One region of the Halomonas sp. Mc5H-6 genome, then DNA from elsewhere that is predicted to be linked to it. Evidence: predicted binding sites of a transcription regulator. Region 1 holds the regulator's gene; each other region holds the start of a gene.
The links. Region 1 encodes LexA, which represses DNA repair genes until DNA is damaged. Its sites were predicted from a motif close to TACTGTNTANNTANACAGTA; they were not measured.
Positions count from the first base shown of each region.

Region 2: a site for LexA is predicted at 1,838-1,857, ahead of umuD (translesion error-prone DNA polymerase V autoproteolytic subunit). Genes of this name have one in related genera too.
Region 3: a site for LexA is predicted at 6,826-6,845, ahead of NH395_RS12745 (S24 family peptidase). Genes of this name have one in related genera too.
Region 4: a site for LexA is predicted at 4,667-4,686, ahead of NH395_RS08205 (S24 family peptidase). Genes of this name have one in related genera too.

Region 1 covers NZ_JAMXSI010000013.1:36,249-44,549, reverse strand. The annotation lists gene mobB (molybdopterin-guanine dinucleotide biosynthesis protein B) at 1-420, shown strand, start outside; gene moaC (cyclic pyranopterin monophosphate synthase MoaC) at 425-1,231, shown strand; gene moaE (molybdopterin synthase catalytic subunit MoaE) at 1,234-1,686, shown strand; gene NH395_RS15470 (ribonuclease J) at 1,715-3,310, opposite strand; gene purU (formyltetrahydrofolate deformylase) at 3,584-4,438, shown strand; gene lexA (transcriptional repressor LexA) at 4,435-5,094, opposite strand; gene NH395_RS15455 (TetR/AcrR family transcriptional regulator) at 5,395-6,072, shown strand; gene NH395_RS15450 (L,D-transpeptidase) at 6,050-6,574, shown strand; gene nagZ (beta-N-acetylhexosaminidase) at 6,633-7,658, shown strand; gene NH395_RS15440 (hypoxanthine-guanine phosphoribosyltransferase) at 7,690-8,268, shown strand; gene NH395_RS15435 (pyruvate, water dikinase regulatory protein) at 8,281-8,301, opposite strand, start outside.
Region 2 covers NZ_JAMXSI010000001.1:298-7,235, reverse strand. The annotation lists gene NH395_RS00045 (Y-family DNA polymerase) at 96-1,373, opposite strand; gene umuD (translesion error-prone DNA polymerase V autoproteolytic subunit) at 1,370-1,819, opposite strand; gene NH395_RS00035 (hypothetical protein) at 1,976-2,314, shown strand; gene NH395_RS00030 (DUF932 domain-containing protein) at 2,405-3,373, shown strand; gene NH395_RS00025 (hypothetical protein) at 3,525-3,701, shown strand; gene NH395_RS00020 (ERF family protein) at 3,791-4,576, shown strand; gene NH395_RS00015 (lambda exonuclease family protein) at 4,614-5,225, shown strand; gene radC (DNA repair protein RadC) at 5,315-5,812, shown strand; gene NH395_RS18425 (transposase) at 6,118-6,324, opposite strand.
Region 3 covers NZ_JAMXSI010000008.1:133,639-141,939, reverse strand. The annotation lists gene NH395_RS12795 (aspartate kinase) at 1-54, shown strand, start outside; gene csrA (carbon storage regulator CsrA) at 247-435, shown strand; tRNA gene NH395_RS12785 (tRNA-Ser) at 557-649, shown strand; tRNA gene NH395_RS12780 (tRNA-Arg) at 667-743, shown strand; tRNA gene NH395_RS12775 (tRNA-Arg) at 803-879, shown strand; gene NH395_RS12770 (tRNA-dihydrouridine synthase family protein) at 996-1,946, opposite strand; gene NH395_RS12765 (OadG family protein) at 2,119-2,376, shown strand; gene oadA (sodium-extruding oxaloacetate decarboxylase subunit alpha) at 2,468-4,279, shown strand; gene NH395_RS12755 (sodium ion-translocating decarboxylase subunit beta) at 4,291-5,613, shown strand; gene NH395_RS12750 (YigZ family protein) at 5,705-6,328, opposite strand; gene NH395_RS12745 (S24 family peptidase) at 6,344-6,637, opposite strand; gene ccmA (cytochrome c biogenesis heme-transporting ATPase CcmA) at 6,970-7,590, shown strand; gene ccmB (heme exporter protein CcmB) at 7,602-8,301, shown strand, end outside.
Region 4 covers NZ_JAMXSI010000004.1:156,767-165,067, reverse strand. The annotation lists gene NH395_RS08220 (YbfB/YjiJ family MFS transporter) at 66-1,292, shown strand; gene NH395_RS08215 (sodium-dependent transporter) at 1,407-2,870, shown strand; gene NH395_RS08210 (Y-family DNA polymerase) at 2,877-4,190, opposite strand; gene NH395_RS08205 (S24 family peptidase) at 4,201-4,644, opposite strand; gene NH395_RS08200 (alpha/beta fold hydrolase) at 4,974-5,885, shown strand; gene NH395_RS08195 (patatin-like phospholipase family protein) at 5,882-6,913, shown strand; gene NH395_RS08190 (Smr/MutS family protein) at 6,925-7,494, opposite strand; gene prmB (50S ribosomal protein L3 N(5)-glutamine methyltransferase) at 7,650-8,301, shown strand, end outside.

The sequences.
Region 1 (8,301 bases):
CGGTTTGATATCGATCAGCCGGGAAAAGATAGCTATAAGCTACGTAGTGCAGGCGCAGCCCCCATGCTGATTGCATCGCGCCAACGCCTGGCGCTGATGCAGGAAACGCCAGACGGCGAAGAGCCGGACCTGAATCAGTTGCTGGCAATGGTAGCCGTGCATAAGCCTGACCTGGTGCTGGTTGAAGGCTTCAAGGCCTGGCCCCTGGCCAAGCTGGTGCTTTATCGTGAGGGGATCGGCGATGCGGAAATTCTGCATAGCCAGGGCGTCGAAGCCGTCGCGCTTCAGGGGGAGCCTCCCGTCGCGCTGCCGACCGCAACGACGCAACTGGCACTTGATGATATCGACGCGATTACACGCTGGATAATCGGTTGGATGGCGGGCCAACGGCTCGATGATGTTTCACGCACTGATAGGTGACTCCATGCAGTTAACGCATCTCAATAGCCGCGGCGAAGCCCGCATGGTGGATGTTGCAGATAAGCAGGAAACGCGCCGGGAAGCGGTGGCTTCCGGGCGTATTGTGATGCAACCCGCTACCCTGAAGCAGTTGAGCGAGGGGGCTTTACCCAAGGGTGATGTGTTGGCCACCGCCCGTATCGCGGGCATCCAGGCGGCAAAGCGCACCCATGAATTGATCCCGCTGTGCCACTCGCTGGCACTTTCCAAAGTGGCCATAGAATTTGATGTTGACCCCGATGAAAGCTGTGTCCATGTGACCGCGAGCTGCCGCCTGAATGGCCGCACGGGGGTCGAAATGGAAGCCTTGACGGCTGTCTCCGTGGCCTGTCTAACGCTTTACGATATGTGCAAGGCAGTCGACAAAACCATGCGTATCGACGCGGTACAGCTGGACAGCAAGCGCGGCGGTCAGCGGGGCGAGTACCAGCGCGAAATGGCACCTGAACCGGCGACGCCGATCGTGACAGGCCAGGGGGCGGCGGGCGAAGTGAGCCTTGGAGGGCGCTGTCATTCGCCCTGCGTGCTGGTCAAGTTTCTTGCCGAGCTGCGCGAGCAGTTGGGTGAAAACGAGCGGGTGGTGACTTTCGATCAGCTCGAAAGTCGCGATATCGCGGGCCTCAAGGTTGCGCTGGCGGCTCAGGACGAACGTTTTCAGCTGTTGCAGGACCAGCGTACGCTATGCGCCATCAACCAGGTCATGGCCAATGATGACGCGCGAATTACCGACGATGACGAGGTTGCTTTCTTTCCGCCGGTCACCGGGGGCTAGACATGGACATTACCATTCGCGTTCAAGAGGCACCTTTCGACATGGCCTATGGCTATGAGGCCAGTATTGCGGGCCGCACGGATATTGGCGGCGTCGTTAGCTTTACCGGCCTGGTGCGTGATTTCAACGAAACGCCCGATGTCACGGGGTTAACCCTGGAACATTACCCAGGCATGACCGAGTCAACCTTGCAGCGTATTGCGGAAGAGGCGGGAGAGCGCTGGACGCTGAGCGCCGTCACGATTATTCATCGTGTCGGCCACATGCGTCCCGGCGATGCCATCGTCAGAGTGCTGGTGGCGAGTGCCCACCGTCGCGAAGCCTTCGAAGCCTGCGATTTCATCATGGACTGGCTCAAGACCCGGGCACCGTTCTGGAAGAAAGAGCATGGTCGCCACGGCGATTACTGGGTCAAGGAACGCCATTCGGATATCGAGGATGCCGCCCGCTGGTAACCCTCTGGCATTGGCGGGCGTGGCGAGGCTATTCGTCAGCCATTGTCGCTGGCAGCTCGCTGGCCATGATCTGCAGATGAACTTCAGGTAAATGCTGTAGCCGTTCTGCCAGCCAGGCAATCAGGCGGGGCTGGAGGCCCAGCCGCAGGTCCGCCAGGGTGTCTGCATGGAGTTCGGCAAGCTGATCATCCAGCCATTCACTGAAGCTGTCTTCGTCGAAAGAACTGGCACTGGTATTATCCAGCATCAACCGCCCGACGCGCGTCCATCCGGTCTGGGTGGCCGTCACCGGTAGCGCCAGATAGAGGCTGCCCCGTCGAGGGAGGGTGCTGTTTTCACTCTCCAGCCCAGGGTGGGGCACCACGCTGTTCTGACTGACGATGCACGGCGGTTGCGGGTAGTGCTGCTCGTGATGCAGCCCTTGCGGATCGAAGCGGATCAAGTCGCCATTGACCGGCGCCAAGGGCGCTTGAATGCCCAGCGACGCCGCCAGCTGCTGGTGGGCCTGTTGATGAAGGCTCTCACCATGAACCGGCAACAGGTGGCTTGGCGTCAGCCATTGATAAAAGCGGGTGATTTCGTCCTGTGCCGGATGCCCGGTCGCGTGAAGCTGCGGGTGACTGAACTCATCGAAGAGCTTGACGCCCAACTGCTGCAGGCGCTTTTTCAACTGTTCGATGGGGCGCTCGTTACCCGGAATGGCTTTGGCGGAAAAAATCACGTTGTCACCGGGCTGTAAGTCCACGTGAGGATGACGCCCCTGGGCAAGTCGCTGCAGGGCGGCGCGCGGCTCGCCTTGGCTGCCGGTGGCAATGACCACGACTTCATCCGGCGGCAAATACCCCAGATCGTGAGCGGGCACCACGGCGGGAAAATCGTCCAGATAACCGAGGCCGCGTGCGACACCCACCATGCGCTCCATCGAGCGCCCCATCAGGCTGACGCGCCGACCACACTGGTAAGCTGCGCGGCCAATCGCCAACACGCGGGCCAGATTACTGGCGAAGCAGGAAACAATGACGCGCCCTTCGCAGCCAGCGAGTGTTTCAACAAGCGCTCTTGCGACATCGCCTTCGCTGCCCGAGTGGCCGGGTATAGGGGCGTTGGTGGAATCCCCCACGACCAGGTCAACCGGCGCCAATGCCTTGAACTGCGCCTGATTGATCGGCGCGCCGATAATCGGTTCAGGATCAAGCTTCCAGTCCCCGCTATGCAATACCCGGTAGCGGCCTGCCATGACCATCAGCGAGCAGCTCTCGGGTATCGAGTGCGGAACCGCCAGGTAGCGCAGGGTGAAGGGGCCGCTTTCCAATGCCTCACCGGGTTCGACTACGTGAATGGCAGCGCTGCTTAGTTGATGTTCGGCAAACTTAAGACGCAGCAGGCCGGCCGCCAGCGGCGTCGCATAGATGGGGCACTGCCAGTGGGGCCAGAGCCAGGCGACCGCTCCAATGTGGTCTTCATGGCCGTGGGTGATGTAGAGCGCTTGCGGTGCAATGCCCAGGGCTTTGGGGGTTTCCAGGTTGGGCACCTGCAACGGCGCATTGGGTAAATCCTGGCGGATCATCATGCCGCAATCCACGGCGACCCAGTGGTCTTCGTATCCATAAAGCGTCAGGTTCATGCCAATTTCCCCGCAGCCGCCTAACGGCAGGAGGCGTAAGGGAGGGCGACGACGGGGACGAATATGAACGCGCGGTGGATGCATCAGAGTAATAAAGCCTAGAAAGTAATTGGTTAACTATACGGGATGGGGCGGGCGGCTAACAATCACTGCCGTTGCGGGCGGTGATTGCGGGCGCTGCATTCTGTACACTAGACGTTTGTTTAATGCCAATGGACGGCCTGATCATCGCCGCCCGGCAACTGTGAACGGCAACTTTGAAGAGTAATGACTATGTCGCATTTTTATCGTCTGGTGGTGTCCTGCCCGGACCAGGTGGGGATCGTCGCGAAGGTTTCGAGTTTTATCGCGGATCAGGGCGGGTCGATCACCGAGGCCAGCCAGCATTCCGATCTGGAAACCGGGCGTTTTTTCATGCGCTACGAAATATTGGCGGATTCGCTGGGTATGTCGGCAGAGGCGTTACGTTCAGCCTTCGAGCCGGTGGCGGAGCGGTTCGACATGCAGTGGGCACTGGTCGATACTCAGAAACGCCAGCGTGTTGTTCTGATGGTCTCACGAGAATCCCACTGCCTGGTCGATCTGCTTTACCGCTGGCAGGTGGGGGAGCTGGACTGCGATATCGTGGGCGTTATTTCCAACCATGATGACATGCGTTCGTTAACCGAGTGGTATGGAATTCCGTATCACCATGTGCCGGTGGATCCAGCGGACAAGACAGCGGCCTTTGAGCAGGTGCAGGCGCATATTGACGATGCCCGGGCCGATAGTATCGTGCTTGCGCGCTACATGCAGATTCTCCCGCCGGCGTTATGTGAACGCTACGCGGGGCAGGTCATCAATATCCACCACAGCTTTCTGCCGTCTTTTGCTGGCGCCAAGCCTTACCACCAGGCTTATCAGCGTGGCGTCAAGCTGATAGGTGCCACCTGCCATTATGTGACGCAGGAGCTGGATGCAGGGCCCATCATCGAGCAGGACATCCACCGGGTCAGTCACTGTCACACGCCGACCGATCTGGTACGTTTTGGCCGTGATGTGGAAAAAGCCGTTCTCGCTCGCGGCCTTCGCTGGCACCTGGAAGACCGCGTGCTGGTGCACGGCAATAAAACCATCGTGTTCAGCTAGCCGAGCGACTGGCCATTGCCCCCGCGGATGACGCCGACCCCAACCCCTTCAATATCGAGCGGTTGGGTACGTAAATCGATATTGATCGGATCGAAATCGGGGTTTTCCGCAATGAGCGTGACCTGGTGGCCCTCGCGTTTGAAACGCTTGACGGTTACCTCGTCTTCCAGGCGGGCGACAACAATCTGGCCATCGCGGACGCGCTGGGTACGATGCACGGCAAGCAGGTCGCCTTCGAGAATGCCAACGTTCTGCATCGACAGCCCTCGCACGCGCAGCAGGTAATCGGCCCTGGGCGTGAAGTAGTCGGCGGGCAGGGGGCAGTAGCGATCAATGTGCTCAGCGGCGAGAATGGGGCTCCCCGCTGCGACCTCGCCAATAATTGGCAGGCCGCTGGCAGCGTCTGAGGCTGGCAGAGCGTCTGGCGTTTCCTGGGGCTCCTGGTTGGGCAGGCGTATGCCACGAGACGTATTGCGAATAATGCGAATGACACCTTTGCGCTCGAGGGCGCGCAAATGCTCTTCTGCCGCATTGGGTGAGCGGAACCCCAGCGCCTTGGCTATTTCAGCCCGAGTGGGCGGATAGCCGAGCTCACCCATGGTCTTGACAATAAAGTCGAACACATTTTGTTGGCGAACGGTTAATGGCCGCGACATACCAGCCTCCAGATTGAATAAGTGAGCAAGACTGCGTTTCTGTTGACCTATCCGACGTGGTTAACAGTGCGTAATTAACAGTATGTGGTTAAGTATACAGCATGTTCTCCTGTCCAGTATATCTTTGAGGTAAGTCAGCTAACAAATTGATGTATATAGAGATGCGAGGTCACGATGGGGACGGGGCAGGTGCTCAGGTAAACGTTGAGAGGTAACAACCGATAACGTAGTATCCTAGTTTGTTTAAAACATCCGTTTTTTATGGCCCGCTTTTTTGGCCCGTTTTAGGAGAAGAGCAGCATGGCTCAATCGGATACGGTGACGCGCATTCTGGATACCGCTGAAGTGCTTTTTGCCGAGCGCGGCTTTGCCGAAACCTCTTTACGCAACATTACCAGCAAGGCACGGGTCAATCTTGCCGCGGTGAACTATCACTTTGGATCCAAGAAAGCACTCATCCAGGCGGTGTTTGCTCGCTATCTGGATCCGTTTTCCCAACGCTTTCATAGCGCCCTGGATGAACTTGAAGCCCGCTACGAGGGTCGTGACATCCCCCTTGAAGTGCTCCTCGAAACCATGGCGACAACCGTGCTGACGGTGCCTGCCGAACGCAATAGCCTCAAAGTCTTCATGCGTTTGCTGGGGCTTGCATACAGCCAGGCACAGGGTCATTTGCGCCGTTATATCCAGCAGCAATACGGCGATGTGTTCAGCCGTTTTACCGAGTTGGTTCGCCGTGCGACACCGGAGCTGCCGGACGCCGAGCGCTTCTGGCGGCTACACTTTATGTTGGGTACCGTTATCTTTACGCTTTCAGGGCTGGATGCGCTGCGCGATATTGCCGAAAAGGATTACCACCAGCACGTGTCGGTCCGCGATCTGGTTCGCCGCCTGCGGCCGGTAGTGGTGGCGGCGATGAACGCGCCGTTACCTGATGAGAAAGGCATTGAGCACCATGCAGACACCGTCGCTCATTGACATGCCGCCCCGGGAGGGGCTGTGGCTGGAAATCGACACCCACTCGCAACGGCTGCGCGCCTGGCAGGGCGATGTGTGTCGTCATGAGTGCGACATTTCCACCGGTCGCCAGGGCCTGGGTAATCAGCAGGGAAGCGGGCAAACGCCGCTGGGCTGGCACTATATTCGTGCCGCCATTGGCGCCGATGCCCCGGAAAACGCTGTCTTCAAAGGACGCCGCTGGACGGGAGAAGTCTTTAACGCCGAGCTGGCGGCCGCGTTTCCCGAGCGAGACTGGATTCTGACTCGCATTCTGTGGCTGTGTGGCCTGGAACCGGGGATAAACCGCGGTGGTCAGGTCGATTCTCAGCGCCGCTATATTTATCTGCATGGTACGCCGCCGGACCAGCCCATGGGGCAGCCCGCTTCCCATGGTTGCGTACGGCTGCGTAATGCCGATCTTCTTTGGCTGTTTGAGCATGCGATACCAGGGACGCCTGTCTGGTTACACGACAGCCGTTGATCGTTGGACTCCTCGCTAATCATCGTCTAGAGTTAGCGCCTTTTTTGGACATCCCGCTATGACACATCCTTTGGGCTCGGTCATGTTGGACCTTGAGGGGACAACGCTGACCGCCGCAGAGAGGCAGTTGCTGAAAGTCCCCGCGGTGGGTGGCGTTATCCTGTTTGGGCGCAATGTCGAAGATGCCCATCAGGTCAGAAAGCTGTGCGGCCAGGTGCGTAAGCTTCGCCCCGACCTGTTGCTGGCAGTGGACCAGGAAGGCGGACGCGTCCAGCGTATCAAGCAAGGACTGACACGCCTGCCACCGATGGCTCGGCTGGGCGATTATTATCAGCAGGATCGTGCGGCGGCCCTGGGGCTTGCTCAGGACACCGGTTGGCTCCTGGGCATGGAAATGGCCGCCTGCGGGCTGGATATCAGCTTTGCTCCGGTACTGGATATCGATAGCGGTTTATCCAGCGTCATCGGCGACCGCAGTTTTGGCTCAAAGGCCCCGCAAGTCAGCGAACTGGGCGGCGCGCTGGTAGCCGGTCTGCATGAAGCCGGTATGGCAGCGATCGGCAAGCATTTTCCCGGTCATGGTGGCGTGGCGGCAGATTCGCATCTCGCCTTGCCCGTTGATGATCGGCCTTTTGAGACGCTCAAACAGCACGATCTGGTGCCTTTCAGCGCCCTGGCCAAAAAGCTTGATGGTGTCATGCCAGCGCATATTGTTTACTCGGCATTTGACAAGCGACCCGCCGGCTTTTCACCCAGTTGGCTGGGGATGCTGCGTCAGTCGCTGGGATTTAAGGGCTGTATCTTTTCCGACGATTTGAGCATGGCGGGTGCCCATGAGGCCGGTGGGCCCCGCGAACGCGCAGCGGCTGCGCTTGCTGCGGGCTGCGACATGTTGCTGGTATGCAATGATCGCGAGGCGGCGCTTGAGGTTGTAGCCGCCGTTCCAACCCCTCAGTCTTTAAGGCCCGGCAAGCTACGCTACAAACGCGCGCGTCCCGATCTGGATGCGCTACCGGCGCTTAGCCGCTGGCGGCGTACGCATGCCCAGCTAGAAGCCATGGCCGCTCATTCACTCAGCAGTTAACGATCGTTTTACCAAGTAGGCTGGAACTTCAATGGCAAAGCTAGACAAAGAAGCGCTCGCATCCCTCGACACCATGCGCGAGCTCATGGACAACGCAGACTGCTTGATTTCCCAGCAGCAGGTGGAGCAGGCGCTGGACCGAATGGCTGAGCAGATCAGCGCGGATCTGGGCGATAAACTACCGGTCTTTTATTGCGTCATGAATGGCGGCTTGATCACCACAGGCCACCTTTTGACCCGGTTGGGCTTTCCGCTTGAGGTCGACTACCTGCACGCCACGCGCTACCGTAACGAAACCCGTGGCGGAGAGCTTTTCTGGCGGGTGTCGCCGGAGATTCCCATGGCCGGTCGGCATGTCGTTATCGTCGACGACATCCTCGATGAAGGCACGACGCTGGCGGCCATTCTGAACTATTGCCAGGAAGCGCAGGCTGCCAGCATTACCACGGCGGTACTGGTCGACAAGCGCCACGACCGCAAGGCAGTGCCCGGGCTGAAGGCTGACTACTGTAGCCTGGAGGTCGCCGACCGATACGTATTTGGCTTTGGTATGGATTACAAGGGGTACTGGCGCAATGCCCCGGGTATCTTCGCGCCCAAGGGCATGTGATCTCATGCGGCCCTAACGGGGTGAAAAGCGCCG
Region 2 (6,938 bases), on a different contig from region 1:
ACTCGCAAGCATCCAAGTAAAATGGGCCAAAAAAAATCGTCAAAACTCGCCCTGATTCCCCCCGGCTCGGAAAAGTACTCCGACTAGTAGCCCTCTTACTTAACAGCCAGCAATTCATTCCATTGAGTCGTGTAGCGCGGCGTGCGCCGTTCGCTTCGCAGCGCCCAGGCATTACCTTTACGGGGCAGGCCCATCTGTATGGTGCCCCGACCAAACTCCCGATTGAGCTTATCAACCGTGGTCATCAGGCGTTCGCTGCGCTGTGCATCCGCTTCTGTTTGCGGGGTCTCGGCAAGGGTGAGCTGGCGGTTGGCCTTGGGGGAAAGGTCGAGCAACATCAGGCCGGCTTTTTGGTAGGCGTAGCCCTTACGCCATAGACGCCGCAAGCCCTGTACTGCGGCGGCCGTGATTTCTCGGTTGTCGTCGGTGGGTCGTTCCAGTGAAATAACCACCCGGTTGGTATATTGCGGCAAGTCGTTGCGGAAGGGATTGGTGCGGATGAAAATCATGACGGCGCTGGTCACGCTGCCTTGCTTGCGAAGCTTCTCACCGGCCCTGGCGGCATGCTGCCGGAGCGCTTCGCGTAGATCATGCGGATTACCGGTCAGTCGACCGAACGAACGCGATACCATGATCTGTTGTTTGGGCTCGCTCATGTCGTCCAGTTGTATCACCGGCTGGCCCCTCAGCTCCCACACGATGCGTTCCTGCACCACGCTGAAATGCCGTCGTATGTGCTTGGGATCGGCTTCGCGTAGATCCCACGCCGTTTCAATCCCCATGACCCGCAGGCGCTCACCGGTGCGGCGGGCCACGCCCCACAGCTCTATGACGGGCAACTGCTTCAACAGCGCCTGAGTGTCGATACCGTCAGCCATGAGTTTGCACACGCCCTGCTCCCGGTAGGCGGGATGTTTCTTGGCGGCATGGTTGGCTACCTTGGCCAGGACGCGCGATGGTGCAAAACCCACCGAGACCGGAATGCCGGTCCATTGTTTAACGGTCTCTCGCAACGTTTGCCCGTACTGCTCCAGCGCGTCGGGATCAAAGCCCTGAAAGCCCACGAAGCTCTCGTCAATCGAGTACACCTCGACATGGGGAGAAAACTCGCCAAGCACTTCCGTGACGCGCCGGGACATGTCGCCGTACAAGGCGTAATTACTCGACAGCAGCACGGCTTGTCGACGGATCTGGGGCGAAAGCAGGTGCATCGCCGCACCCATCTCGACGCCGAGGGCTTTCAGTTCGTTGGAGCGGGCTACAACGCATCCATCGTTATTGGAGAGCACACCCACCGGACGACCTTCCAGTGTCGGGTTAAAGACCCGCTCGCAGGACACGTAGAAATTGTTGCAGTCGACCAAGGCCATCATTGCAGCGGTGCCCCTGGCAGGCTGTGCAGCACATGAGTGACGACGCCCCAGACGTGGGACTCACGACCATCAATCGGAATCGGAGGGTAAGCGGGATTGCTTGCCTTGAGGTAGGTGCGCTGGCCAACCCGTTCCAGCCGTTTCACGGTCAGTTCGCCGTCCACGCAGATCACCACAATCCGGCCTGGCATCGCGTCAAGGCTCCGGTCTACCACCAGCAAGTCACCGTGATGGATACCATCACCCGTCATGGAATCCCCTTCGGAACGTACGAAGTAGGTCGCTGCCGGACGTTTCACCACATACTGGTGAAGGTCCAGGTCGGTATCCAGGTGATCATCGGCGGGAGACGGAAACCCCGCACGCACCGCACTCGAATAGAGCGGTAACGGGCACGATGGGGCATAAGCGTCTGCTCGGCCCAGCAGGGAAACGGGCAATGACATGGTAAGGTGCCTCTCGATAACTGTATATATAGCCAGTATCAAGAAAGACACCGGTTGACGCAACACCACCACGATCAACGCCACTAATTTTGAGACCTATATCACTCCTATGAGCCCACCACAGGGATCGCTTCCCTGACCATAGGAGTGCCGCTTATGCCACCACCCTGCTTTAACTGTGCTGAAACGCGCATGCTCAACCTTGATACCGCTCAACGGATCGGTACCACGGGGAGTTGCCTGATTGGCGGGGCGATCGGTGCCTGGCGATCAGCCGCCGTCACCCAGCCTCTGTCGATAGCCAGCTCGCGCTTTCCGCTCGCCAAACTGCCCGTCGCGATGATGGGCGCCATTGCCGGAGGACAGTCGGGGGCGCGGGTAGCCGCCCTGTTCTTCTCGCAATGGTTGCCGCCCGGTGAAGGCACCCCGTGGCTCTGCCTGTCGTGCGGGCATATCTTTCGTCACCCCTTTCCGCCCCTGGCCCCCGCACGTTGATACATCGCTTTACGGCGATACACCTTACTCACCACCCACCCATGCGCTGACAGCTGTGTCAGCGCTTTTTTTATGTCTGGAGAATGACTGATGGCACATCTCGTTGAACAAATGGCTTACGTAGGCGCTACCCCCTGGCATGGCCTGGGACAGCAATTGACCCGTCATCAACCGCTGGAAGTCTGGCAACAACAGGCCGGTATGAACTGGCACATTGAAGAGGCCCCGGTGCGCTTTATTGCCGAAGGCGCAAGTCACCTGGGCAGCATTCATTCCTTCCCCGAGCAGAAGGTGCTCTACCGTTCGGACAACAAGGCCCCGCTCTCCGTGGTATCGCAGCGCTACAAGGTGGTGCAGCCGGAAGAGATCCTGGAGTTTTACCGTGACCTGACCGAGTACGCGGGGTATGAGCTGGAAACCGCCGGGGTTCTCAAGGGTGGTCGCAAGTTCTGGGCCCTGGCGCGCAGTGGCTTGAGCACATCGCTGCAAGGCCAGGATGAGGTGAACGACTACCTGCTGCTGGCCACCTCGTGTGATGGCACCTTGGCGACCATGGCGACCCCCACCACGGTACGGGTGGTGTGCAACAACACATTGCAGATCGCCGTTGATGGTACATCGCAGGCAGTGAAGGTGCCCCATCGCTCGGAGTTCGACCCGCGGGCCGTCAAGCGACAGCTGGGCATTTCCGTATCCCAGTGGAATGACTTCATGTACCGCATGAAGGCCTTGTCGGAACGCAAGATCGACCGCCGTGAAGCCCAGCAGTACCTGCAGTCGGTGATTTGCGGGGCCGAAACGCCTCTGGATGATCCTTCCAAGCTGCCGAACTACCGGGCACTGAATAAAGTGCAGAAGCTTTATACCGGCGAAGGTCGGGGCTCGCACCTGGTGACCGCCAAGGACACGGCCTGGGGCCTGCTCAATGCGGTCACCGAGTATGTCGACCATGAGAAACGGGCACGTAGCAACGATACCCGCATGGATTCGGCATGGTTCGGTCAGGGCGCACAGTTGAAGCAGGAAGCGCTCGATGCAGCGCTTGCGCTGGTGGCGTAATCAGCCCCTTAACCTCGCTTCATCGATTTCCCGGATATCCCACCATCACGCTATTCCCTATCCAGTGACACTCACCACCTCCACGGCATAAACGCCCGGCCCTATCAAGGCCGGGCGTTTTGCTGTGGGGTTTACCTTACGAGGAACTGCCATGACATTCGTCTCTCACACCGTCGAAACCGGACTGACCCAGCTGACCGAAGCCCTGCTGGCCAACCAAAAACATCACGCCGAGACCGTCGTCTGCGCCCAAGGAAAGTTCTACCGGGCGGAAGTCCGTCTAGAGCCCCTGGATGCCGAGACATTGGCCGATCACCTGGGTGACTAACCCTACCCGCCTCACCGCTTCCAACCAGCCCAGCAACGTTTGGGCGTTGGATTATCCCTGTATCGATTCGAGATAACCGGAGGTGCCCCATGGCACAACGCACCCATGTCATCAATTCCAATCACCCCGAAACATCGTCATCAGCTATTCAGCCAGACGCTGCCTCGTCGAACACGCCGGCCGCATTGGAGGCTCATCCCACCGCTGACAGTACCGCGATCATTCAGGTGATCGAGCGGGCTGCGCTGAACCCGGACGTCGACATCGACAAGATGGAGCGTTTGCTGCAGATGCAGGAGCGGGTGATGGATCGCCAGGCCATGATGGCCTACAGCGCGGCCATGGCAGCGATGCAGACCGAACTACCCAGCATCGAGGAGCGAGGACAAACCAACAACGGCTTCTACGCCACCCTGGAGGATATCGTCGATACCGTACGCCCGATCATGCAGAAACATGGCTTTGCGGTGAGCTTTCGTATTCAGACGCAGGAACGTGGCATTCAGATCACCGGCGTCCTGATGCACAAGGACGGCCACCGTGAAGAAACCAGCATGCTGCTACCCGCCGATATCAGCGGTAACAAGAATGCGGTTCAGGCGTTTGGCTCCTCCACCAGTTACGGCAAGCGCTACGTGCTGTGCGCGCTGCTCAATATCACCACCCGCGGCCAGGACGATAACGGCAATGCCAGCACTAAAGCAGGCATCAAGACAGTCACTGCTTTCCAGGCGGGGCAGATCCAGCGGCTGATCAGCCAGTGCCCAGCAACGACTCAGGAGTGGTTCAGCGGCAAGTACGGGTCTGCCGTGCAGGTGCCCTACAGCGACTTCGACAAACTACGGGCGTCCCTCACCAAACGGGCCAATAAGTAACAGGCATTTTCCCCCTATCTACCCTAAGGAGGCGACCATGCAGATCCTCAACATGACGCAAGGCTCTCCCGAGTGGCTGGCGGCGCGTTTGGGGCGCGTCACCATGTCGGAGCTCAAGACCTTGCTGGTCAACGGCAAGGGCCCTTGTGGATTCGGTGCCGGGGCCATTACCTACATGCACCAGTTGATGGGTGAGCGGATGACCGGCGAGCTAGCCGAGCCATTTCAGGGCAATGCCCATACCCGGCGTGGTCATGAACTGGAAGGGGTGGCCCGTTCGCTCTACGTCAATGCATCCGGCGAGCCGAGCCCGCAGGAAGTGGGTATCATCCTCAACCATGACGTGGGCTATTCGCCTGATAGCCTGGTCGGTGCTAACGGCCTGCTGGAGATCAAAACCAAACTGCCCAAGTTCCAGATCGATGTGCTGTTAAGCGGGGAGATTCCATCAGAGCACGTTGCCCAGTGCCAAGGCGGCTTATGGGTCAGCGAGCGGGAATGGATCGACTTTGTCAGCTACTGGCCCGGCATGCCGCTGTTTATCAAGCGGGCCTACCGCGACGACATCATGATCCGCACCATTGCCGAGCGGGTCGAAGCCTTCCATGAGGAAATGGAGCGGCGTATCAGCCAAGTGATGGTGGCATGAGCCAACCTCATCATCGACGAACTATCTATCACATAACGACATAGACGCCGGGGCCACCACCCCGGCGTTTTCTTTTTTTGGAGACAACCATGACCCGCAGCAAACTCAAGGCCGGTGAAGTGGCAGGCACTTACCACGTCGTAGAACCGGTTACCGAAGCCGATATCATCAACCTCGCCAAAGGCTTTGCGCGTCGCAAGCTTGCCAGAGGCTGCAAGATCACCCAGCCCTCGCAAGCGTTTGAGCACTTGCGGCTACTGCTCCAGGACTACGAGCACGAGGTGTTCAGCGTCCTGTTTCTCGATACTCAGCACCGTGTCATATGCTTCGAGGAAATGTTTCGGGGTACCATCGATACATCCAGCGTCTACCCCCGGGAAGTGCTCAAAGCTGCCCTCACCTACAACGCCGCGGCGGTCATCCTCGTACATAACCATCCAAGCGGTGACCCCGAACCAAGCGATTCGGATAGGCGAATCACCCAGCAACTCAAGGAAGCCCTGGGGCTGATGGACATTCGGGTGATTGATCATGTGGTGGTAGGAAGCGAGGGGTGTAAGTCGTTTGCAGAAATGGGATATTTGTAGCGGAAATGGAGAGCAACTTGGATCCGCCCGCCTGGGCGGGTCCAAGTTGGGATGTTTTCTTTCTTTTTTATATCAGCTATCGGGCGAGGCTGTGTGAAAACAAAAAAACCAGTTGGGGATTACAGTATACAACCGCAATTGCGCCATTAACGGTCAGCTAGATAGGTTCACAACGTCCTCAATAATTAAACCAACATCTACGTTGATCGATATAAAAGTCTAAGAAGCCTCTACTAAAGAGCCTTACCAGATTCTACAAGCGCAGTAGCGCCAAGCTCAGCAACTCTATGGTTGCATTGCTTGGATCACCCCCCAGTACCGAGAATATTCATGAGGCGTTTCATGTTGTAAGCAAGCACCTGAAGGCTCATTTCCGTGCTGACGTTCTTAAGGCTCTTGGACATGAAGTGCGTTATTCCCATGCACGCTTTCAACTTGCCAAAGAGGTGCTCGACATTCTGACGACGGAGGCGCACCATGTTCGGCGTCCGGTCCAGTAGAGATTTTACCACCTCCAGTTTATCCTAGTGTTCCCAGCTTTTGATACGCCTATAGGTGCCCGTGGTGCATTGCGTTTTCATTGAGCAACACTGATAGGCCGAGCACCAATAGCAATGTAGCTTGTTAGGCGAGGTTCTTGGCTTAGGGAAATAAGACGTTAAACCGGCATCGTGGCAAGCAAGAATTTTCCGTCTCTTAAAGTAACCGCGATCAGCTACGCCATGGAGGTCGCTAAAGCAACTAGCATCACGTGACTACTTGGACACCCGGTAAAGTTCCCCCGATCACTGCCTACATTAGTTACTTATGTGATACCCGTTTGTGACATAGCATATGACATATCCACAGAGCTCATGGAATCTAGATTTATTGTCAACGTGTTTTGTCACATCAAGCCTCTACATTTTGTAGGTATTCCCGCCCTTTAAAATGTCAAAGGGGACTAAATAACATCCGAGACGGCTGCCCGTTTCCAGCCTCATCCAGCCATGGTCAGTACCTGGAGCGTGAAGTACTGGAGAACGCTCCTGACCTCTTCGAAGCCAAACAGAAGTCCACCAAACAGTCCGACGAGCCTAATACCGATGAGCTCTATCACGGATTGGTCAACTGATGGAGAAGCGTA
Region 3 (8,301 bases), on a different contig from region 1:
AATGCATTGCACAAGGCATTCGGCCTGGATAAGTCAGATATCGAATCTGAATAACATTAACGCCTTATACCTTCTACGCTGAAGGGTACTTGCTGCCGTGTGGTGGTGAGCTTTCTTTCAACGGGAGGTTAAGGTGTCATGGAGCCTGTGCCTTTGGTGGCAGGGGGTACCATGCCGCATAATGGCATGGTACCGCCGCCGGCGGACACATCCCGTTGTATTAAACGTCTGAGAAGGAGATCAGCCATGCTCATCCTAACCCGCCGTGTCGGCGAAACCCTGATGATCGGGGATGAAATCACCGTCACCGTACTAGGTGTGAAGGGTAACCAGGTTCGTATCGGCGTCAATGCGCCAAAAGACGTGGCGGTTCATCGTGAAGAGATATACCAGCGTATTCAGCGCGAACGCAGCGGTGAAAGTGAAGCCGAGTGAACGCTGTTTGGCGGTGCGATAGTGCCGTGTCATACGCGTAAGGTAAGGTCGGCGCGAAAAAAATCCGAGCAGGGCTGGACAACTTTCTGCCAAATCGGTAATATTCGCGCCGTGCCGTTAAGGAGAGGTGGCCGAGTGGCTGAAGGCGCTCCCCTGCTAAGGGAGTATAGGGTTTATAGCCCTATCGAGGGTTCGAATCCCTCTCTCTCCGCCAGCCGCACATCAAGGTAAGCGCCCGTAGCTCAGCTGGATAGAGTATCTGACTACGAATCAGAGGGTCGGAGGTTCGAATCCTCCCGGGCGCGCCACCTTTTTCAGATGTTGTTTTACCCGTGTTTTTAGATAGATAACGTGGAATAACATCCACGCGCCCGTAGCTCAGCTGGATAGAGTATCTGACTACGAATCAGAGGGTCGGAGGTTCGAATCCTCCCGGGCGCGCCAGATTCCAAACCCGTCCTTTTCAAGGGCGGGTTTTCTGCTTTCTAGTCAGGCTCAAGCGACTCATGCTTGAGTCTCGTGCTCGTTTAGCGCCCCACTTAACGGTAGGGGCGCTTTTTTTATGCCGTCTCGGCCATGCGGGCTGGCACAACCAGGCTTTCCAGCAGGGTGTCCAGGTCGGTAATCCGCTTGACGCGCTGAAAGTGAAGGTTGGCCTCCGCATTGCCCTGCCGCATCTGCGCAAGCCACTGTTTGACGAGCGATACCACCACTTTCTTCGGCAGCTGTTGACGCTGACGATGCGCGTATTGCTTGAGAACGCTGGCGCGCATTGACCAGGTGGTGTCGGGCAGGCGTTCGCCGGTGCGTTGCCAGTGTCGTATCCTGGGCGCCAGCCAGGGGTCGGCCAGGGCGCTGCGTCCCAGCATGACATCGCGGCATCCGGATAGCGTGCGCGCTTTCCAGTAGTCTTCCAGGGACCAGATATCGCCATTGGCCACCACCGGCAGTGAAACGCGGTGGCGAATCCTGGCGATCCATTCCCAGTGGGCGGGTGGCCGATAGCCTTCGTCGCGGGTGCGCCCGTGAACCACGAGCCGGGCGGCGCCGCCGGCTTCAGTGGCCTGGGCGCAGGCAATGGCCAGGCGGCGGTCAGAGAACCCCAGGCGGATTTTGGCCGTTACGGGAATTTCGCCGTCCAGGGCACAAGCAACCGCTTTCACGGCCTGGTAAACGCGCTCGGGCTGGCGTAGTAGGGACGCGCCGCCGTCGTGACGGTTGACGAGCTTGGCCGGGCAGCCGAAATTAAGGTCAATGCTGCGCGCCCCGAGTGACAAGGCCTGGCGGGCATTGGCGGCGAGAGCCACCGGATCGGCGCCCAGGAGTTGCAGGTGAACAGGAATGCCGCTGGGCGTGGCAACCTGGTCGCGGGCGAGTTCAGGACAGTGTTTATAAAACACCCGAGGCGGTAGGCGGGCATCGACGACACGCACAAATTCCGTCACTGTCCAGTCAAACCCAGGCCTGACCGTCAGCAGCTCGCGCGTGACCGCATCGATCACCCCCTCCATAGGGGCTAGTCCGATTTCGCCTTTATGTAGTAAATTAACAACCATGACTTACACCATCGCGCCATTGCATTCTTCAGGGGGTGTGGCAGGTTAGTGTATTCCCAGCATTGCGCCAAGCGTCAATGGGCGGTCGCGTTGATGGTCTTATCCGTTACCAGAAAGGAGAAGCCTTATGCAGGACCCGGAACTATTACAGGAAGGCCTCGGGCTTATGGCGTTAGGCATGGGGTTTGTGTTTGTTTTTCTTGCGGTTTTAGTTTTTTTGCTGACCTTGATGTCAGGCATTATTCGGCGTTTTCAGCCTGCGCCCGCGCCGGTTGCGCCCAGTGGTGGGGCCAAGCCTGCCTCCCGGGGGAAAGGACAGGACGATGAGACGCTAGCCGTGATTAGTGCTGCAGTGCACCGTTATCGCTCGAAAAGACGTCGTTAACTTTCATCTTTTGTCGGGGCGCTCCAGGCAATCCGCATGATTTTTTGTTATTTTTACTACAAATAAACATTCCTTGACTACGAGCCAAGCCATGAACGAAACAAAAAAACCACTGGGCATTACCGATGTCGTACTGCGCGACGCCCATCAGTCGCTGTTTGCTACCCGTCTGCGTCTGGCTGACATGCTGCCGATTGCCGAAAAGCTGGATAAAGTCGGCTACTGGTCCCTGGAAACCTGGGGCGGCGCGACGTTCGACGCCTGCATTCGCTATCTGGGCGAGGATCCCTGGGAACGCATTCGGGCCCTCAAGGACGCCATGCCCAACACACCCCAGGCCATGCTGCTGCGCGGCCAGAACCTGCTGGGCTATCGTCATTACGCCGACGATGTGGTGGATAAATTCGTCGAGCGTGCCAAAACCAACGGCGTCGATGTATTTCGCGTCTTTGATGCGATGAACGACCCGCGCAATCTGGAACGCGCCATCAAGGCGGTTCGCCAGGTGGGCGGTCATGCGCAGGGGACTATTTCTTACACGGTTAGTCCGGTCCATACCCTGGATAGCTGGGTTGACCTCGCCAAGACCATCGCGGCCATGGGCGCGGATTCGTTGGCTATCAAGGATATGGCGGGTCTACTCACGCCTTACACCGCGTTTGAGCTGGTCTCGCGCCTCAAGAAAGAGCTGTCGATCCCCGTGCACCTGCACTGCCACGCCACCACGGGGCTTTCCACCTCGACCATTCTCAAGGCGGTCGAAGCAGGTATTGATAACGTCGATACCGCCATTTCGTCGATGTCGATGACTTACGGCCACAGTCCCACTGAATCGGTGGTGGCGATGCTCAAGGATACCGACCGCGATACCGGGCTCGACCTTGAACTGCTGGAAGATATCGCCAGCTACTTCCGCGGCGTGCGCAAGAAGTACGCTGCCTTTGAAGGCTCGCTGCGCGGCATCGACTCGCGGATTCTGATCGCCCAGGTGCCCGGCGGCATGCTGACCAACATGGAAGGCCAGCTCAAAGAGCAGGGCGCGGGCGACAAGCTCGACGATGTGCTCACCGAAATCCCCCGCGTACGTGAAGACCTGGGCTTTATTCCGCTGGTCACGCCGACCTCGCAGATTGTCGGCACCCAGGCAGTGATGAACGTCATGATGGGCGAGCGCTATCAGTCCATTTCCAAGGAAGTCCAGGCACTGCTCAAGGGCGAATACGGCGCCGCGCCTGCGCCCTTCAACAGTGAACTGCAACAGCGCGTGCTGGAAGGTGGCGAACCCATCACCTGCCGCCCGGCGGACAATCTCTCGCCGGAAATGGACAAGCTCGCAAGCGAACTGAAAGATCACGCCCAGGCCGACGGCATTCGCCTGGCCGAGGGCGAGCAGCAGGTCGACGATGTGCTGACCTACGCGCTGTTTCCGCAGATTGGTCTCAAATTCCTCAAGAACCGCGACAATCCCGACGCCTTTGAGCCCGAGCCCCAGGCCGCCGAGGCGGAAACGGCCAGCGAGCCTGCCAAGGCAGAAAGCCAAGCGCCTGCCGTCAGTGCCGGTCCGGAAACCTACACTGTCAAACTCAACGGCAAGGCGTTTGTCGTGGAAGTCGCTGAAGGCGGCGACATCAGCGATGTGAAAGAGCAGCCCGCGGGCGGTGCCGCTCCGAAGGAAGAAGCACCGGCCCCCAGCGGCGAGGCCATCACCGCGCCGCTCGCTGGCAACATCTTCAAGGTCAATGTGCGCCCGGGCGATACCGTCGAAGCGGGTGACGTGGTGATTATTCTTGAAGCGATGAAAATGGAAACCGAAGTGCGTGCCAGCAGTGCCGGGACCGTTTCGGCTGTTAGCGTCAGTGAAGGCGACAGCGTTGTCGTTGGCGATACGCTGATCGAACTTTAAGGACCCTCCACATGGATAAATTACTGACCCTATGGCAAGGCTCCGGGCTTTATAATCTGGAGTTGGGCCAAGCCGTGATGGTGATGGTGGGCCTACTGCTGCTTTATCTCGCCATCTACAAGAAGTTTGAGCCACTGTTGCTGGTGCCGATTGGCTTTGGTGGCATTCTCGCCAATATCCCCGAAGCCGGTTTGGCGCTGTCCGCGCTGGATCAGGCGATTGACGTGGGGCGGCCCGTGCTGCTGGAACAGATCGCCTCGGCGCTGGGTGGCAGCCTGGACAGTCAGGCGAATATCGAGAGTTGGCGCACGAGCCTTCAACAGATGATGGCCAATGGCGCATCGGCCGAGCAGCTTGCTACCGCAAAAGCCGTGGCCAAGGGGGCGGGCTATGGCGATGGCTTGCTGTACATGTTTTACACCGTGGCGATTACCTCGGGCATTGCACCGCTGATTATCTTCATGGGCGTTGGCGCCATGACCGACTTTGGGCCGCTGCTGGCCAATCCGAGAACGCTGTTTCTCGGCGCCGCCGCACAGTTCGGCATCTTCGCCACGCTCTTCGGTGCCGTGCTGCTGTCGTCGATGGGCTGGATGGATTTCTCGCTCAATCAGGCGGCCGCCATCGGCATAATCGGCGGGGCGGATGGCCCGACGTCGATCTATGTCTCGAGCATGCTGGCCCCTGAACTACTGGGTGCCATTGCCGTGGCCGCTTACGCCTATATGGCGCTGGTGCCGTTGATCCAGCCGCCGATCATGCGCCTTCTGACCTCAAAGAAAGAGCGCGAGATCACCATGACGCAGCTGCGCCCGGTGTCGAAGCTCGAGAAAATCGTGTTCCCGTTGCTGCTGTTGATCCTGGTGGCGCTGTTTCTACCCGATGCGTCGCCGCTGTTGGGTATGTTCTGTTTTGGCAACCTGATGCGCGAATGCGGCGTGGTCGAGCGGTTAAGCGACACGGCGCAAAACTCCCTGATCAATATCGTGACAATCATGCTCGGGCTGGCGGTGGGCTCAAAGCTCATGGCTGACAGCTTCCTGGCCGTGGAAACGCTGGGCATCATGGCGCTGGGGATCATCGCCTTCGGGATCGGCACCACGGCAGGCGTGCTGATGGCCAAACTCATGAACCTGGTGAGCAAAATGCCGATCAACCCCTTGATTGGCGCGGCAGGCGTTTCGGCGGTGCCCATGGCGGCACGCGTGGCCAACAAGGTGGGGCTGGAGTCCAACCCGCATAACTTCCTGCTGATGCACGCCATGGGGCCCAACGTGGCCGGGGTGATCGGCTCGGCGGTGGCCGCAGGGGTAATGATCAAGTACTTAGGTTAATCAGTACTTAGGTTAATCAGTGCTTAGGGTAAAAAAACACCTGACGCTCAGCAAAACGGTCGCACCTTCAACGGGCGGCCGTTTTTTTTGCCTAGGTGTTAATGGCCTGCGCGGGAATGGACTGCTTCAGGCGGCTTTCCAGCGGTGTCAAGTCGAGTGCCCAGTCACTCGGCCAGCCGATGGTGAGCGTGACCCCCTTTCCGTCATACTCGGCGTTGACCACGGGAATGGCCTGCTCCTCGCACCATCCGCGGGCAATGGATTCGTCGGCGAAGGAAAAGCATACCCTGTAGTGAACGCGTTGGATAACTTCCCGGGTTTCCAGGGTATCGAGTGCCTTGTTCACCGCTTGGGCATAGGCCCGGGCCAGCCCGCCGGTGCCCAGTTTGGTGCCGCCAAAGTAGCGGATCACCATGCAGCCGACCTCGCCTAACTGACTACCTTGAAGCGCCTGAAACATGGGGCGGCCGGCAGTGCCGCCGGGCTCGCCGTCATCGGAAAAGCCAATGCGCAGCTGCTCGCCCGGGGCGCCGGCAATGTAGGCCAGGCAGTGGTGGCTCGCATTGGGGTGTGCCTGCCTGGCGGCCTTTGTCAGTGCCTCCGCGGCGTCAACCTCCGGAGTGTGGGCTATCCAGGCAATGAAACGGCTCTTCTCGACCTCGACCTCGTCAATATGCCAAGTGCCTGGGGGCAGTTGGGGTACGCGATAACGCATGAATGTCCCGGCAATTTAGTGTGTCACGGGATGATGCTCAATTCCCATGAACATGCCAAGTACCTGAATGTCGCGATTATGCAAAAACACTTCGGGGTGCCGGGCATCATCCAGCCACAGGCGTACGCCCGCCCGGCTGATGGATAGCTGCTTGAGGGCCAGGGTTTGCTGATTGATTTCGGCGATAACCGTTTCGCCCTGACTATCGTCCTGATAGCGCCGAATCACGATGACGTCGCCATCGAACAGGTTGCAATCGGCCATCCGGTTGCCGCGCACTTTCAGCGTATAGGTGTTACGGCGAGTCATTCGCGCTGCTGCCGACGGGATTGCATAGGGGCGTGGCGTTGGGCGAGTCGTCGGTAATGCGGCGTTCATCGACATGTTCATCGGCTTTCTCCAAATCAGCGCCCGGTCCCTAGGCAAGATCTATCGGTAGACACGATACGTTTTTTAGGTTTTTACATGTTCTTTCATACAGTGTTTATCCAGTATAAACCTGTTTTTGCATACAGTGCCAGGAATAATTATCCAGTGGTTTGGCAACCCGACCTGAGCGAGGGTCGCAGGCTGGCGCGACTAGCGGGGAAATGGCTTTGAGTGTAGAGTTCAAGCCAGTATTTCATTGCGTGGGGTGGCATGTGTCGCTGAGTTTGCAAGGCCGTCAACTGGGGTGTGAGCGCGATGGCCGCTGGCTCTTCGAGGGGCTGGATATCGACGTCAATCGCGGTGATATATGGCACGTGGCCGGTCCCAACGGCAGTGGCAAAACCACGCTGCTAAAAGTGCTGGCCGGGCAATTCAACGAGTTTTGCGGGGCACTCCACTGGCAGGGCAAGCCGCTGGGACAGAGTCGCGAACACTTGGCCGCCAACATGCTCTACCTGGGGCATTCCCCAGGCGTGAGTGCGGGCCTGACGCCGCTGGAAAACCTGGCCTGGTACCAGGCATTGCACGATGAATGCAGCGACGCGACGCAGCGCGAAGCCGCCCTTGCGGTCATGGGCCTTGCAGGCTTTGAAGATGTCCCGGTGGGGCATTTATCAGCGGGTCAGCAACGCCGCGTGGCACTGGCAAGGCTGAGTCTCACGCCGCGTGTTCTCTGGATACTGGATGAGCCTTTTACGGCCATCGATCAGGCGGGCGTCGAGGCGCTGGAGGCGCAGTTGCTTGCCCATGCCCGGGCCGGAGGGGCCGTGGTGATGACGACCCACCATGTACTCGCTATTGACCATCCGCTGCGTCATGTTGCGTTGGGCTAAAGGAGCCAGAGTTGCCGCCTTCAGAAACCACACAGCGCGTTGCGGTACTGGCCGAACCGACCTCCAGGCGCCTCGGCGTCGCCTTTGGCGCAACCCTGGTACGTGACCTTAATCGCGTGCGCCGTCGGCGCGGTGAAGTGCTGAACCCGCTGGTCTTCTATGCCCTGGCGGTTAGTTTATTTCCCATCGGTATTTCACCCGAGGCCGAGCTGCTGGCCGTCATGGCGCCGGGGCTGTTATGGGTCACGGCGCTGCTCGCCACGCTGTTGTCGCTGGATGGCCTTTTTCGCAGTGATTTCGATGACGGCAGCCTGGAGCAGATGATGCTTTCCCCTCAGCCGCTTGCGGCATTGAGCATCGCCAAGGTGGCCGCCCATTGGCTGGTTACCGGCTTGCCGCTGGCGCTCATGTCACCCCTGCTGGGTATCATGCTGGCGCTGCCTGTCCACAGTATTGGGGTGTTGATGGCATCGTTAGCGCTGGGGAGTGCCAGCTTGAGCCTCATCGGCGGTATTGGTGCGGCATTAACCGTCGGTTTGCCCCGGGGTGGCGTGCTACTCTCGCTACTGGTTTTGCCGCTGTATATTCCGGTGCTGATTTTTGGTACCGGGGCGGTTCAGGCGGCTATCCAGGGCGATGCCGTACTGCCTCATCTGGCGATGCTTGGCGCATTGCTGGCCGCGGCGCTGATATTTGCTCCCTGGGCCATTG
Region 4 (8,301 bases), on a different contig from region 1:
TCATCTTATGATGGCTTTAGTAAAGCCGCATATAAAAACCCAGCGTTCACGACGAGGATGTCGATATGGCCACCGTTACCCTTCGCTCTCAGCGCTTCAAGGTGCTGTTGGCGGGTGTTTTCAGTCAGTTGCTGTGTATCGGGGTGGCGCGCTTTGCATATACGCCGTTGCTGCCGGTGATGCAGCAGCAAAGCTGGATTGGCGACGCCGATGGCGGTTGGCTGGCGGCGCTCAATTACGCGGGCTATATGCTGGGCGCTGTGCTGGCGGCGTCGATTCGTCGTATTCATGTCAAAGATACGCTGTACCGTATTTGCTTGGTACTGGCCGTTCTCACCACGGCGGGTATGGCCTTGACCGAGCATTTCTGGCTTTGGGCGGGGCTGCGTTTTTTGGCGGGGTTTTCGAGCAGCGGCGCGATGCTGCTGGCCTCGGGGCTGATTCTTCACTGGTTGATTCAGCACCGCCAGCGTGGCGAGCTGGGCATTCATTTTGCCGGGCTTGGCCTTGGCATTGTCCTTGCGGCCGTCGCCGTTGAGCTGATGTTGGCGTTGTCGCTGGACTGGCAGGCGCAATGGTGGGGATTCAGTCTGCTTGGCGTAGTGTTGCTCGTACCCGCCTGGCGCTGGCTGCCCAGGCCACTGCCTGCCGTGCCCGGTACCTCGGGGGATAAAACCGCCGCCGCCAACCCACCCACCCGTACCTTTATGCGCTGGATGCTGGCCGCATATTTCTGTGCGGGTTATGGCTATGTGATCAGCGCTACTTTCATCGTCACGATTGTGGAGCGCGAACCGCTGTTGGCCGGTGCCGGTAACTGGACCTTTGCGTTGGTGAGCCTGGCGGCGGCCCCTGCGGTCATCCTGTGGGATCTTGTAGCGCGTCGTATCGGCTATTTGGGGGCACTGATACTGGCCATGAGTCTGCAGGTTATCGGCATTGTCCTGCCCGCCATGACGACGAATCTGGCGGCAGTGCTGCTCAGCGCAGTGCTTTATGGCGGCACCTTTCTGGGTTGTGTCAGCCTGGTACTGACCATGGCGGGGCGGCTGTATCCCGCCAGCCCCGCACGCTTGATGGGGCAAATGACCCTGGCCTACGGCGCCGCGCAGATTATCGCGCCGGCGCTGACAGGCATGTTGGCGGAGGCTTCAGGCCACTATAACGTTGGTCTCTGGCTGGCCGGTGGCTTCGTGGCTCTGGGCGCCCTGTTGTTTGCCTGGTTGCGGCGTGTCGACCAAACCGCGCAGCGGCTGGACGCCGAGGCCAAAGCCGCCGTGTATGCCTCGTAGTGACGTCTTGAATGTCGCCATGATGTGTTGAATGGCCGTGCGCGTCAGGATTTTTTGCGCATTCGTTGCCAAATCCTCTAGGATAAGCGCTTTTTTCCAACAGGGTGGTAGATCATGGCGTCTTCTGGGCAACCGCGCATCCAATGGTTAGGCCGCTGGGGCTTTATGCTGGCGGCGACGGGGTCGGCCGTTGGGTTAGGCAATATTTGGAAGTTTCCCTATATCACCGGGGAGTTTGGTGGGGGAGCCTTCGTGCTGGTCTATCTCGCCTGCATCCTGGCGGTTGGCGTGCCGGTCATGATGACCGAGATTGCCTTTGGGCGGCGCGGTCAGGGGAGCCCGGTCGATGCCATTCGCCGGGTGGTCAATGAGTCCGGTCGGTCTTCAGTATGGTCATTGATCGGCTGGATGGCGATGCTCTGTGGCTTCATGATTCTGTCGTTTTATGTCGTTGTGGCGGGCTGGTCGTTTTCCTATCTGTGGAAGATGCTGACCGGCGGCCTTTCGGGTAGCAGCGTTGACGATATGGCCGCAGTGTTTGGTGCCAATAACGCCAATCCCTGGAACCTGGGCTTCTGGAGCACCCTGGTCACGCTGCTGACCATGCTGATCGTCGGTAAAGGCGTGCAGGAGGGCATTGAAAAAAACGTCAGTTGGATGATGCCCGGGCTGGTGCTGATGCTGGCGCTGTTGATTGTGTTTGGGGTTTTTTCGGGCGGCTTTGGTCAGGCATTCAGTTTCCTGTTTTCTTTCAAGGCGGGCAGTCTTTCCAGTGAAGGCATGCTGGCCGCGCTGGGGCACGCGTTTTTCACCCTGTCACTGGCCTCCGGGGCCATCCTGACTTACGGCAGCTACCTGCCTAAAGGGACTTCCATCGGGCGCACCACGCTAAGCGTGGCGGTTGCCGATACCGTGGTGGCCTTGATGGCCGGACTGGCCATCTTTCCGGTGATTTTTGCCAACGGGATGGATCCCGCCGAAGGCCCAGGGCTTATCTTCATGAGCTTACCACTGGCGTTTCAAGCGATGCCGCTGGGGACACTGTTTGGCATTCTGTTTTTCCTGATGCTGTCGATGGCCGCACTGACCTCGGCGATTTCGATGGTCGAGGCGACGGTGTCCTGGCTATGTGATAACAAAGGTCTCTCGCGTAAAGCGGCCTCGTGGGGCACCGGCATCGTACTTTGGCTGATCAGTACCCTGGCGATGCTGTCGTTCAACCTGGGCGCCGACTGGACGCTGGCGGGCAAGAACTTCTTTGACTGGCTGGATTACCTGACCTCGCGCTTGATGATGCCGTTGGGCGGTTTGGGCACGGTCGTGCTGGCAGGCTTTGTGTTGAAGAGCGAGACGTTCCGCGATGAGCTGGGGCTTTCACCTCTGCCCTATGCGCTGTGGCTGACCATGGTGCGCTACGTTAGCCCGCTCGGTATCGTGGTGATTTTTATCAACGCGCTGGATATTTATCAGGTCTCCTTTGTCGCGCACTGGCCTTGGTTACTGGCGATTCTGGTCGTCATGGCGTGCTTGGGCGAAACGCTCAGCCCGCGGTTGCGTCATGTTCGGAGCCCCCGCTGAGTGCTATTACGGCTGCGATTGTTGCCGTCTTGCCCTGGCGTCGGCAATCGCGCCGGGGTGAGTGCCGACTTCAAGTAACTCATCCCAGCGCGTGGTATAGCGCTTCGAGCGATGGGCGCAGCGCAGTTGCCAGGGGGCTTCGTCATCGGTCATCCCGAAACGGATCGTGTCTTGCCCCATACGCTGGTTGATGGCGTCCACGGTGGCCATTAGCCGGGGATGGTGGCGGGCGGGGGCATCGAGTAGCGATAGCTGATGCTGTTGGGCGTCGACGAGATCCAGCAGCATCACGCCGGCTTTCATGAACCGATAGCCGGGGCGGTATATCTGCTCAAGACCCTGGCGGACGGCGTCGAGGATCACGCGTGTATCGTCGCTGGGGGTGGGTAACGCGACCAGGGTGTGGGGAAAGTACTGTGGCTGGTCACGGCGGTGGCGGTTGGTTTTCAGGAACAGCATCACCGAGCGCGCCAGGCTGTGCTGTTCGCGAAGTTTTGTGGCACTACGCTGGGCATGGCGGCGCAGTGCTTCGTGCACCTGCGTTTTTACCCCGGTGGGCTGACCAAAAGAGCGCGACGTCATGATGCGCTGGCGCGGTTGATCCACCGCGTTCATTGTCAGGCAGGGGGTGCCACGCAGTTCCAGGGCGGTGCGCGCCAGCACCACGGAAAAGCGTTTGCGCAGCTGTTTCTTATCGCACTCGCGTAAATCCAGGGCGCTATGGATGCCGTTAATGGCAAGCCGTTCGGCAAGCCGCCTGCCCACGCCCCATACCTCGCTGACCGGCGTTTGTCTCAGCAAGGCGGTGGTGCTGGCGTCGTTCCCGGCAAGCAGGCAAACGCCCTGGTAGTGTGGCTGCTTCTTGGCTGCATGGTTGGCGAGCTTGGCCAGGGTGTGGGTCGGTGCCAGCCCGATACATACCGGTAACCCAAGGCAACGCTGAATGTCTCGGCGTAGGCGATCGCCCAGGGCCTGGCACTGGTGCTCGCTCATGCCCTCCAGGTAGACAAACATTTCATCGATGGAGTAGGGGGCGATCTCAGGGCAAGCGTCGCGCAGCAGTTGGGCGAGCCGTGCCGACATGTCGCCATACAACTCATAGTTGGACGACAGCAGATGAATCTCGCCGCGCTGGCGGAGCCCCTCCAGTTTGAAGGCAGGGGTGCCCATGGGAATATCCATCGCTTTCATTTCCGCCGAGCGGGCGATTACGCAGCCGTCGTTGTTGGACATCACACCGACGGCTTTGCCCTCCAGATGGGGTTGGAAAACACGTTCGCAGCTGACGTAAAAGTTGTTGGCGTCGACCAGTCCGATCATGGCGGTGACATCATCGCAGGTATTCGTGAATGACCGCCCGGACAACACCCCATACCTGACAGTCGTTGTCTTCCAGAGGCAGCGGCGGATAATGGGGGTGCGCTGAGCACAAGTGCGGCGTGCCGCGATAGAGCGCGTAGCGCTTGATCAGTAGTTCGTCGTCGAACATGGCGACCAGAATATGCCCCAGGCGAGGGGAAAGGCTACGGTCAACCACCAGCAGGTCGCGATCGAAAATTCCCCAACCTTCCATGCTGTCACCGGTGGCGGTCAGGTAAAACGTGTGGGTGGGGTTCTTGATCAGCCGCACGTTGAGGTCCAGCGTGCGCGGTTCGTAATCCTGGGCGGGGGAAGGGAAGCCGCTAAACCCAGCGCGGCCGTGTAGCGGAGGAAAGGGCAGCGACTGATGCGTTAACGGCACGGCTGGCGCGATAGGCGATAACGGCTGCGTCATGGTCAGCCTCCTCACTGGCAAAATATGTATTTATATACAGTATTTGGCCATGGGGATAAAATTGCAAGAGCTGTTAGGAATATCCGTGAAGGCTTATCTTGCCAGCCAGAGGCCCACCACAATGGCGCTGGTCACAGCGATGAAAAAGACCCAGTTGCGCGTTCGGGTATCACGGTGGGGTTTCATAGAAGCCTCGTTAGCAGGAAAAGATGGACGTTGGTGAGTGTCAGTCATTTTGTACAGACAATGACGCTTGGCATGGTACCGTTTGTGCTTTATGCCGTCATCTTGCCGCCTAGGGCGGTTGGTTTGCTTAGGATAGGTTCATAATGTCTCAACCCACTTCAAGGCGTTATCCGCACTCCCTTTCCCTTGCCCACGGTCGTTTGGCGGCGCTGAGCTGGGGGCGCGAGGAGGCGCCCACTTGGCTGGGACTCCACGGCTGGCTCGATAATGCGGCAAGCTTTTCCCGGTTGGCGCCATTGCTGGTGGAAGCGCTGGATATTCGTATTGTGGCCATCGATTTCCGTGGTCATGGCTATTCGGCACACGCCCCGACGGGGCAGGATTACGCGCTGTGGGATTATTGCCATGACGTACTGGATGCCATGGAAGACCTGGCCATTGAGCGAGCGGTGTTGCTCGCCCATTCCATGGGCGCCGCGGTGGCCTGCTTATTGGCGGCTGCCTTGCCGGAGCGTATTGAGCGAATGACGCTGCTGGATGGTTTGGGTGCGCTCAATACCCCCGCCAGTGACACGGCAAGCCAGCTGCGCAAGGGGTTAATGGCGCATAGACGGCCCACTTCCCGGGCACCGCGTTACCCTGATCTGGCCACCGCGGTGGCGGCCCGTGTGGCCGGTGGTGTTACCCCGCTAGACACTATCACGGCCACGCCGCTGGTGGAGCGCAATGCCGATGTGGCGGCTGACGGGCACGTACAGATGCGCACCGACAGCCGCTTGTTGAAGCCATCGCTGGTACGCTTTACGCCTTCCCAGGTGTTAGCGCTACTGGCCGATATCCAGGCATCGGTGCTATTGATAGAAGGTGAGGAGGGCATCTTAGGCGAGCGCGACTGGGCGGGAAAAGCCCGCCAGGCGGTACCCCACTTAACACGCCATGTACTGGCAGGCGGTCATCACCTGCACCTTGAACCCCAGGCGGTGTCCCGCGTTGCCGAGGTGGTTGCGCAATCTATCAATGAAACGTCGGGATCAGTCGTAGGAAGCGAGCAATGAACGAACCGAACCTGGCCGATGGCAGTGTATCGAACGGCAATAACGGTAATAACGGCAATAAAGTGGCGCTGGTTCTGGGTAGCGGCGGCGCCCGGGGCTACGCGCACATCGGTGTGATTGAGGCGTTGGAAGCCCGGGGGTACGAGATCATCTCGATTGCCGGGTGCTCCATGGGCGCGCTGATAGGCGGTATTTATGCGTCGGGCAAACTTCCCGAATACCGTGAATGGGTGTGTAACCTGGACTATCTGGATGTGCTCAAGCTGGTCGATGTGACCTGGAGCCCGATGGGCGCCATGCGTGCCAGCAAGATCATGAGCAAGCTGGAAGGGCTGGTGGGCGATACATTGATGGAAGACCTGCCGATTCCGGTAACCACCGTGGCCACTGACCTGGTACGTCAGCGCGAGGTATGGTTTCAAAACGGCCCGCTGCTGCGCGCGATACGGGCATCGATCGCCGTGCCCGGCGTGATTACCCCTGTGCATCTGGGAGGGCAGGTACTGGTCGACGGTGGCCTGCTGAATCCGCTGCCCATGATGCCCATACTCGCCGCCCACGAGGCAGATTTTGTGGTGGCGGTGAACGTGACTGCCCACAGCCCGCAGCCGGTGTCTTTGGAGGCACTGCTTCCCAAGGATGAGGATAACGACAGCCGCACCACCCGGGAGCGTGACCGCGATGCCAATATCGGTGGCTGGATGGACGAAGTGCGGGCTACCACGCGGCGGCTATGGAGCGAACTGGGCAGCAGTAGCGAAGAGGGTGAGGTGGATGAGACGCTGGACCTTCGCGGCAAGCGGGAATGGGGCAAGCTGGATATGATCCTCGAATCGTTCGATATTACCCAGGCGGCGCTGGCGAAATATAAAATTGCCGGTTACCCGCCAGATATTCTCATCGAAGTTCCCAAAACGGTGTGCAGTACCTACGAGTTTCACCGCGCCAGGGATCTGATCCGCCTGGGCCGTCATCTGGCCGATGACGCCCTGGCACGACGGATGCCCGACACGGCATCGGATGCGTAAGCGTAGAGGGCCTACTGGCCGCGTTTGCGTAGCAGGATGTAGACCGCGCCGGTGCCGCCGTCGATCTCAATGGCAGAGCAGAACGCCAGGACGCCGGGCCACTCGCGCAGCCAGGCGTTGGTGTGGCTTTTCAGTACTGGAAAATCAGCCGTTGTGCCCCAGGCCTTACCGTGGACGACCAGCACGCAGCGAAGCCCTTGAGCAGTTGCATCCCGCAGAAAGCTCTCAAGTTCCAGCCGGGCTTCTTCAAGGGTGTAGCCATGCAAGTCGAGGCCGGCCTGCCAGGCCATCTGGCCACGTTTGAGCTGGCTGAAGGTACGCCAGGGCAAATCGGCGACGCTGAATTCCAGATACTCGGAAGGGCGCACCGCCTCGACCCGGCCATCAGAGGTGCGGCCGGTGGTTGCGAAGGTATTGCTTTCCACCGCCGCCAGCCGCCTGGCCTGCTGGGCATCATCGTTGCGCTTGGGTTTGCCGGGGTCGGCCTGGTTGGTGGCCATGCGACGCACGCCCGCGGCTTTCAGCGCTTGGCGGAAAGCACTGATATCGTCATCATCGGGCAGGTGGCGGCGTCGTGTCATGACAGGCTCAAATGGCAAATGGGCAAAACGGAGAACAGGCGCACAGTATAGCGAGATGCGCGCTGCTGTGAACCGGGCAGCGTCAAAGGTACAATCTTTTCTTTTGCCATGCCGTCTTCCTAAGAGATGGCCGCTTTTGTTGACCAGGAGCCGATGTGACCCAGCCTCTCAACGCCGAGACTTCGCCTTCCTCCCTCACCCTGCCGGATACGGCGCTGGTGAGCGAGCTTATAACCTTGCGTGACTACCTGCGCTGGGTATCCAGCGAGTTCTATCTGGCGGGGCTCTATTATGGCCATGGCACCGAGTCGGCATGGGACGAAGCCGTTGCGCTGTGTTTGGGGGCACTGCATTTGCCCTGGAATGTCGACCCAGGGGTACAGGATGCACGTTTGTTGCCGATGGAGCGCGAGCGTATTGTGACCCTGACCCGTGAGCGAATCACCACGCGCCGACCGCTACCTTACCTGCTGGGAGAAGCTTTCTTCGCCGGTTATCCGTTTGACGTTGACGAACGCGTGCTGATTCCGCGCTCGCCGATGGCGGAATTGATAGAGGATGGCTTTGCTGCCTGGTTTCCCGAAGAGCCGCCCGAACGGGTGCTGGATTTGTGCACCGGCTCCGGCTGTATCGGCATTGCCACCGCGCTTTATTTGCCCACCTGCGAGGTGACGCTGGCCGATATCAGCCAGGAGGCGCTCGCCGTGGCGCGCCAGAATATCACCCGCCATGATGTCGGCGAGCGCGTACGCGCGGTGGAAGCCGATGTGTTCAGCGGGCTGGAGGGCCAGCGTTTTGATGTCATTA